Linked DNA regions of Massilia sp. METH4. The protein of the gene in region 2 interacts with the protein of the main gene of each other region in a pairwise test. Links are inferred from orthologs where the notes say so. Each region holds a gene or a part of one and is shown on either strand. Other genes may lie near its edges.

Region 1 (3,084 bases), 1.5 Mb from region 2 along the record:
CCAGGTTGTATTGCGTGCCGGCGATTTCGCTGGCGATCGCGGCGATCGTGGGATCGAGGCTGGCCAGGCGGGCTGCTTCGGCATTCGAGGCGACGGCGCGGCGCTCCACGTGCGGATAATGCTCGTTGAGCCACACCTGGCACTGGGCCAGCGCCTGCGAATGGGCGCAGATCGCCGTCACGCCGCCCATCGTGCCCGTCTTGCTCATCAGGCTGTGATGCACGGCGATCGCCACCTCGCCGCTGATGATCAGCGGCGTTTGCAGCAGCAGGTCGAGCGTGCGGTTGATGGCGCCCTCGGACGAGTTCTCCACCGGCACCACGCCGAATTCGGCGGTGCCCGCCTCGGTGGCGCGGAACACTTCATCGATGGAAGCGCACGGCAAGCCTTCGACGGCATGGCCGAACTGCTGGTACACGGCCTGCTCGCTGAACGTGCCGGCCGGGCCCAGGTAGGCGACGGTCACGCGCTTTTCAAGCGCGCGGCAGGCCGACATGATCTCGCGGAAAATCGTTTGCACTTCCGTGTTGCCCATCGGGCCGGGATTGCGGTCGGCCACGCCGCGCAGCACCTGGGCTTCGCGCTCGGGGCGGAATACCGGGGCATTGGTTTCGGCTTTCACGTGCCCCACTTCCTGCGCCACTTTCGCGCGCTGGTTCAGGAGGGACAGGATCTGCGCGTCGATCGCATCGATCTGGTCGCGCAGGGGTTTCAGTTTGTCTGTCATGGTTTGCTTTGATCTGTGCTGGGCGGGCTTGAGCACTTGGTGTCAGACACCTTTTCCCGCTTGCGGGAAAAGGTGTCTGACACCGGTTTTCTTCGAGCTCAGTCGACTCCGGTTGAGAAAACCGGTGTCGCACACCATTTTCCGAAAATACCCGGAAAATGATGTCCGACACCTAGTGCTTGCTCCGGATGAGAAAACCGGTGTCAGACACTATTTCGGGCCATGGCCCGAAATAGTGTCTGACACCAAGCCAGCGGCTAACGCCCGGCGAACTCGTTCAAGTAATCAACCAGCGCCTGTACGCCTTCGATCGGCATCGCATTGTAGATCGATGCGCGCAATCCACCGACGGACTTGTGGCCCTTCAGCTGGAGCAGCCCGCGCTCTTTCGCGCCGGCCAGGAATGCTTCGTACTTCGATTCGTCGCGCAGGTAGAACGGTACGTTCATCCGCGAACGGTAGGGGGATGCGACACGGTTCTGGTAGAAGTCGTCCGCATCCAGTGCCGCGTACAGCAGCCTGGCTTTCTCGATATTCTTTTGTTCCATCGCCGCCACGCCGCCGTTCTTCTTCAGCCACTGGAAGACCAGGCCGGCGATGTAGATGCCGTACGTGGGCGGCGTGTTGTACATGGATTCGTTGGCGGCCACGTTCTTGAAATCGAACGCGGACGGGCAGAACGGCAACGCATGGCCGATCAGGTCGTCGCGCACGATCACGACGGTCACGCCGGCCGGGCCGATGTTCTTTTGCGCGCCGCCGAAGATCAGGCCGTATTTCGCCACGTCGACGGGGCGCGACAGGATGTGCGACGACATGTCGGCCACGATCGGCACGCCGGCCGGCACATCGGGAGCGAAGTCGATCTCCACGCCGTCGATCGTCTCGTTGGTGCACAGGTGCAGGTAGGCCGCGTCCGGCGTCAGCTTCCACTCGGCCTGCGGCGGCACGGCCGTGTAGCCGTTCGCCTCCGCCGACGCGGCCACATTCACCTTCGCATAGCGCGCCGCTTCCTTGATCGACTTGCCGGACCACGAACCGGTGTGAACGAAGTCGACGACGGGGTCGCTCTTGCGCCCGACGAGGTTCATCGGGATCACGGCATTCTGCGACAGCCCGCCGCCCTGCATGAACAGGATGCGGTAATTGTCCGGCACGGCCAGCAGTTCGCGCAGGTCCGCTTCGGCCTGGCGGTAGATCGAGATGAACTCGGGGCCGCGATGGCTCATTTCCATCACGGACATGCCGCTGCCATGCCAGTCCAGCATTTCGGCGGCGGCCTGCTGCAGCACCTCTTTCGGCAGCACGGCCGGGCCGGCGGAGAAGTTGTAGATGGTCGTCACGCGCGCTTCCTTATTTCTTTGCCTGCTGCTGGGCATTCAACTCCTGCATCACCTTGTTGATGCGCGGCGCGATCACGCGCTGGCCCACCTGCATGGCTTCGCCCATCAGCTTGGGCATCGCCTGCAGCGATTTCCTGCCGACCGGCGTGCGGTAGAACGCGGCCAGCTGCTTCATCTCGTCGGCCGTGAAATGGCGCGCATACAGCGGCACCACCTCGGCCATCATCTCGTCGGTCAGCTTCGGGTCTTCCAGCACCTTGGTGATGGCGGCCACGGCCTGCGGCACCATCTTGTCGACCTGGGCCAGCTTCTCGGCCTTTTCCTTGTCCGACAGCTGGGCATTGTTGCGGATCGATTGCTCGGCGCCGCCGCGCATCATGGCCGGCATATTGGCCGTCATCTGCTTCATCGCGGCCGTGGTGGTGGCGCGGTAGTTCATCGCATCGAGCAGCTCGCGGGCGGCGGCGGTGGCTTTCGCATCGGGCGGCTGGGTCGACAGCTGCGCAGGTGCCGCCTGGCCGAAGGCGCTGGCGCAGGCCAGCGACACGAGCAGGGTTGCAGCGATTTTCTTCATGGTCGGGCATCCGTTTCGGTGGGATGAAAAAACCGCGGGCCCGGTCCAGCTATCCGGACGGGCCCGCGGGGCTGTGTTACTCGGCCAGGGGATCGCCCTCGGCCGGATCGGCCGCGGGCGCCTCCGCCACGGCCTGGGCGTCGGCCTGGGATTCGGCATCCACCTCGTCCGCGTCCGCCTCGACGATGCGCTGCAGGCCGGACAGGTGCGTGCCATCCTCCACGGCGATCAGTGTGACACCCTGGGTGGCACGGCCCATCTCGCGGATTTCGGAAACGCGCGTGCGGATCAGCACACCGCCCGTCGTGATCAGCATGATCTCGTCGCTCGGATCGACCAGGGTGGCGGCAACGACCTTGCCGTTACGCTCGCTCGTCTGGATCGCGATCATGCCCTTCGTGCCGCGGCCGTGGCGGGTGTACTCGGTGATCGGGGTACGC
Region 2 (3,314 bases):
CTGCTCGGCGACCAGCACGGCCTTGTTCGCTTCCTTGCCGGGGAACTGGTCGGCGCCTTCGGGCAGCACCGGCACGGGATACGGGAAGGCGGGAGTGCGCTTGCCGTGCATGCTCCGGTGAGCGGAGACGATGACATTGCCGGGTGCGTAGGGCGCCGCCATGGGGGCGGCTGCGTAGGGGGGCGCTGGAGGGGCCTGAGGCGCGGGAGGCGCCGACGCCGGCTGGGCCGCCGCCCCGGGCACGCTCGCCTGGCGGTCGACCGGCTGGCTGCAGGCGGCCAGCAACGCCAGAGTGCAAGCGCAGGATGAAAGCAACAAGACGCGCGGTTTCATGACGGACCTCGGGAGTGGGAGATCCCCGCAAGATGCCGAAATGGCATCGATCGGTCAACCGGCGTTACATCTCGCAACGGGTCCGGAAAGGAAGTGGCGGAAGGCAGAAAGAGTCGAACTTACAGAGGAACGGCTGACGCCCCTCACCGGGTTTGAAGCCCGGCCCCATCACCGGATGAGAATGCCTTCCGTGGTGTGCAACGTGGGTCGGACCGGGAGCTGAATCACTTCGGGATCGCTTCGGATCACTTCTAGATCGCTTCGGGCCAGCTCGCATTGGGCCGCACCAGATGACTGTTGCGGACGCGGCGAGTATAGCCGACGCGGTCGAAAAACTCCAACACCTGGATCGCCCGCTTGCGCCCCAGTTGGGTCGCGTCGCGGAACGTGGCCGCCTGGGTGTCGGGCAGCGTGGCGACGATCTTCGCCATCTCCGCCAGCGGGCGCGGGTGATAGAACAGGTCGGGCACGACCTGCGACAGCTCGCCGGCGCGCGCCAGCTTGCGCAGCAGGCGCCGCACCTCGCCTTCCGGCACCCGGTGTTCTTTCGACAGGTCGCGCACCCATGGCGGATCGAAGCGGCCCTTTTCCAGCGCGGCGAGCAGCGGCGCGGCGAGCGCCTGCTCCTCTCCCGTCAGCTCCACGCTACGGCCGGGCAGGTGCAGGCTGTGGCCGCGCTGGGCGATTGAACCCGCGGCCAGCATGCGGGCCACGAGCGCGGACCACAACGCGTCTTCGGCATCCGGCTGCGCCATGCGTTTCAGGCGCCACAGTTCGGGGCCGGCATCGTCCGGATGCTTCGCGTGAAAGCCGCCCAGCGCATCGAGCACGGATTGCTCGAGCCGGGCCAGCGCGTCTTCCGTGATCAGGAGTTCCTCCCCGCCGGGCAGGGGAATGCGCAGGCACGTCGGCGGCAGGGCGAGCGCATCGCCAGGACTTTGCGTCAGGCGCACCAGCGCGGCGGCGCGCACGCCCAGGGGGCTTTGCGCCAGCAGGGCCGACACGCCGCCGCCGTCCACATAGCTTTGCAGCGCGTCGAGCCAGGCCAGCCGCGCGGGGCTGCGGCGCTTGCGCGCGGCGCCGAAGGGGTCGAGCACGATGCCGCCGCCGATCGTTTGCGTGGCCTGCGCATTGCGCACCACGAAGCGGTCGCCCGGCACCGCGTGCACGGCCACGTCGAACACCAGTTGCACGCGGGCCGGCCGGCCCGGCTGCACCGTGTCGCCATCGAGCGGCACCACGTGGGCAGTATGGTGGGCGGCGCCCAGGTGCACGTGCACCGGCGACCAGGCTTTCAACACACCGGTCGCCAGCGCCAGCTGCGCGTCGACGCGCTCGGAACACGCCTGCAGGGCCGGGGCGACGATCCACGTGCCACGTTCGATCTCTTCCTTTGCCACGCCTGCCAGGTTCAGGGCGAGCCGCTCGCCCCCGCGGCCCTCGCCGGCGGTGCGCCCCTGCGCATGGATGCCGCGCACGCGCGCCTGTTGCCCGCCCGGCGCCAGCACGAGCGTGTCGCCGACCGCCACGCGGCCGGCCAGCGCCGTGCCGGTGACCACCGTGCCCTGGCCCGTCAGCGTGAACACGCGGTCCACGCCCAGGCGGAACAGGCGCCGGTCGTCGCGCGAGGGGAGCGTGCCCGCCACCTCGGCGAGATGGGCGAGCAGGGCGGCCACGCCGGGGTCGCCCGGTTGCGTGGCGGCGGTGCGGAACACAGGCGCGCCGGCGAAGGGCGTGTCGGCCAGCAGGGCGGCGATATCGCCTTCGACGGCGGCGATGCGGGCGGCATCGGCCCGGTCGGTCTTCGTGAGGGCCACGGCACCGCGGCGCACGCCCAACAGGCGCAGGATGGCCAGGTGTTCGACGGTCTGCGGCATCACGCCATCGTCGGCGGCCACCACCAGCAGCGCGTAGTCGATGCCCGTCACGCCCGACGCCATCGTGCGGATGAACTTCTCGTGACCGGGCACGTCGATCACGCCCAGCATCTCGCCGTTGGCGAGCGGCAGGTAGGCGTAGCCCAGTTCGATGGATATGCCGCGCGCCTTTTCCTCCTTCAGGCGGTCGGTATCGACACCCGTGAGCGCCCGGGTCAGCGTGGTCTTGCCATGGTCGATGTGGCCGGCGGTACCGACGATCATGCGGTTTCCAGGTCCTTCAATTGATTGATGAATTCTTCCGCCTGCCCGTCTTCCAGGCAGCGCAGGTCGAGCCACAGGGTGTCGTCGGCAATGCGGCCGATCACGGGCACGGGCAGTGCGCGCAGGCGGCGTTCCAGAACGCCCAGCGGGTTGCCGCGCGTGCCTTCGGGGGCGCGCAGCGCCAGGCCGAAGCTCGGCAGCACGTCGACGGGCAGCGCGCCGCTGCCGATCTGGCTGGTCATGGGCTCGGCCGTCACGCTGTAGCCGTCGCCCAGCGCCCCCTGCACCGGGCCGCGCAGGCGTTCGGCCAGCGCACGCATCGATGACGCGGGCCGGGTCAGCAGGCGCAAGGTCGTCAGCCGTTCGGGCAGCAGGTCGGGCGCGTGGTACAGCGCCAGCACCGGCTCGAGCGCGGCGAGCGTGAGCTTGCCCACGCGCAGGGCGCGCTTCAGCGGGTTCTTCTTGATCGCGGCAACGAGGTCCTTGCGCCCGGCGATGATGCCGCATTGGGGGCCGCCCAGCAGCTTGTCGCCGCTGAACGTGACGAGATCGGCCCCGCCCTCGATGGTTTCGCGCACCGTGGTCTCATGCGGCAAGCCGTATTTTTCCAGGTCGACCAGCGTGCCGCTGCCCAGGTCCACCGCCACCGGGATGCCGCGCTCGCGGGCCAGCGGCACCAGCTCGGGCAGCGTGACTTCGCGCGTGAAGCCCGTGATGGCGTAATTGCTGGTGTGGACCTTCATCATCAGCGCCGTGCCGGCGTTGACGCCTTCCTCGTAATCCTTCGGATGGGTGCGGTTCGTGGCGCCCACCTCGCGCAGGATCGCGCCGGCGCGCGTC

The links.
Region 1: the proteins of selB (region 2) and serC interact in binary tests that used the Escherichia coli proteins (3 or more experiments, as listed by UniProt). The link is inferred for Massilia sp. METH4 from one-to-one orthologs.

What each region holds. Positions count from the first base shown.
Region 1 is NZ_CP146614.1:3,363,760-3,366,843, reverse strand. Bases 28-2,797 are described here. They hold serC (3-phosphoserine/phosphohydroxythreonine transaminase), read right to left. Parts: upstream 2,071-2,797; coding sequence 985-2,070; downstream 28-984. Other genes in these bases: gyrA (DNA gyrase subunit A), read right to left, coding at 2,721-2,797; V6Z91_RS14815 (DUF2059 domain-containing protein), read right to left, coding at 2,081-2,644; pheA (prephenate dehydratase), read right to left, coding at 28-727. In the rest of the region: more of pheA, read right to left, coding at 1-27; more of gyrA, read right to left, coding at 2,798-3,084. UniProt on the Escherichia coli protein: Catalyzes the reversible conversion of 3-phosphohydroxypyruvate to phosphoserine and of 3-hydroxy-2-oxo-4-phosphonooxybutanoate to phosphohydroxythreonine. Is involved in both pyridoxine and serine biosynthesis.
Region 2 is NZ_CP146614.1:4,858,928-4,862,241, forward strand. Bases 30-3,029 are described here. They hold selB (selenocysteine-specific translation elongation factor), read right to left. Parts: upstream 2,475-3,029; coding sequence 585-2,474; downstream 30-584. Other genes in these bases: V6Z91_RS21420 (VWA domain-containing protein), read right to left, coding at 30-162; selA (L-seryl-tRNA(Sec) selenium transferase), read right to left, coding at 2,471-3,029. In the rest of the region: more of V6Z91_RS21420, read right to left, coding at 1-29; more of selA, read right to left, coding at 3,030-3,314. UniProt on the Escherichia coli protein: Translation factor necessary for the incorporation of selenocysteine into proteins. It probably replaces EF-Tu for the insertion of selenocysteine directed by the UGA codon. SelB binds GTP and GDP.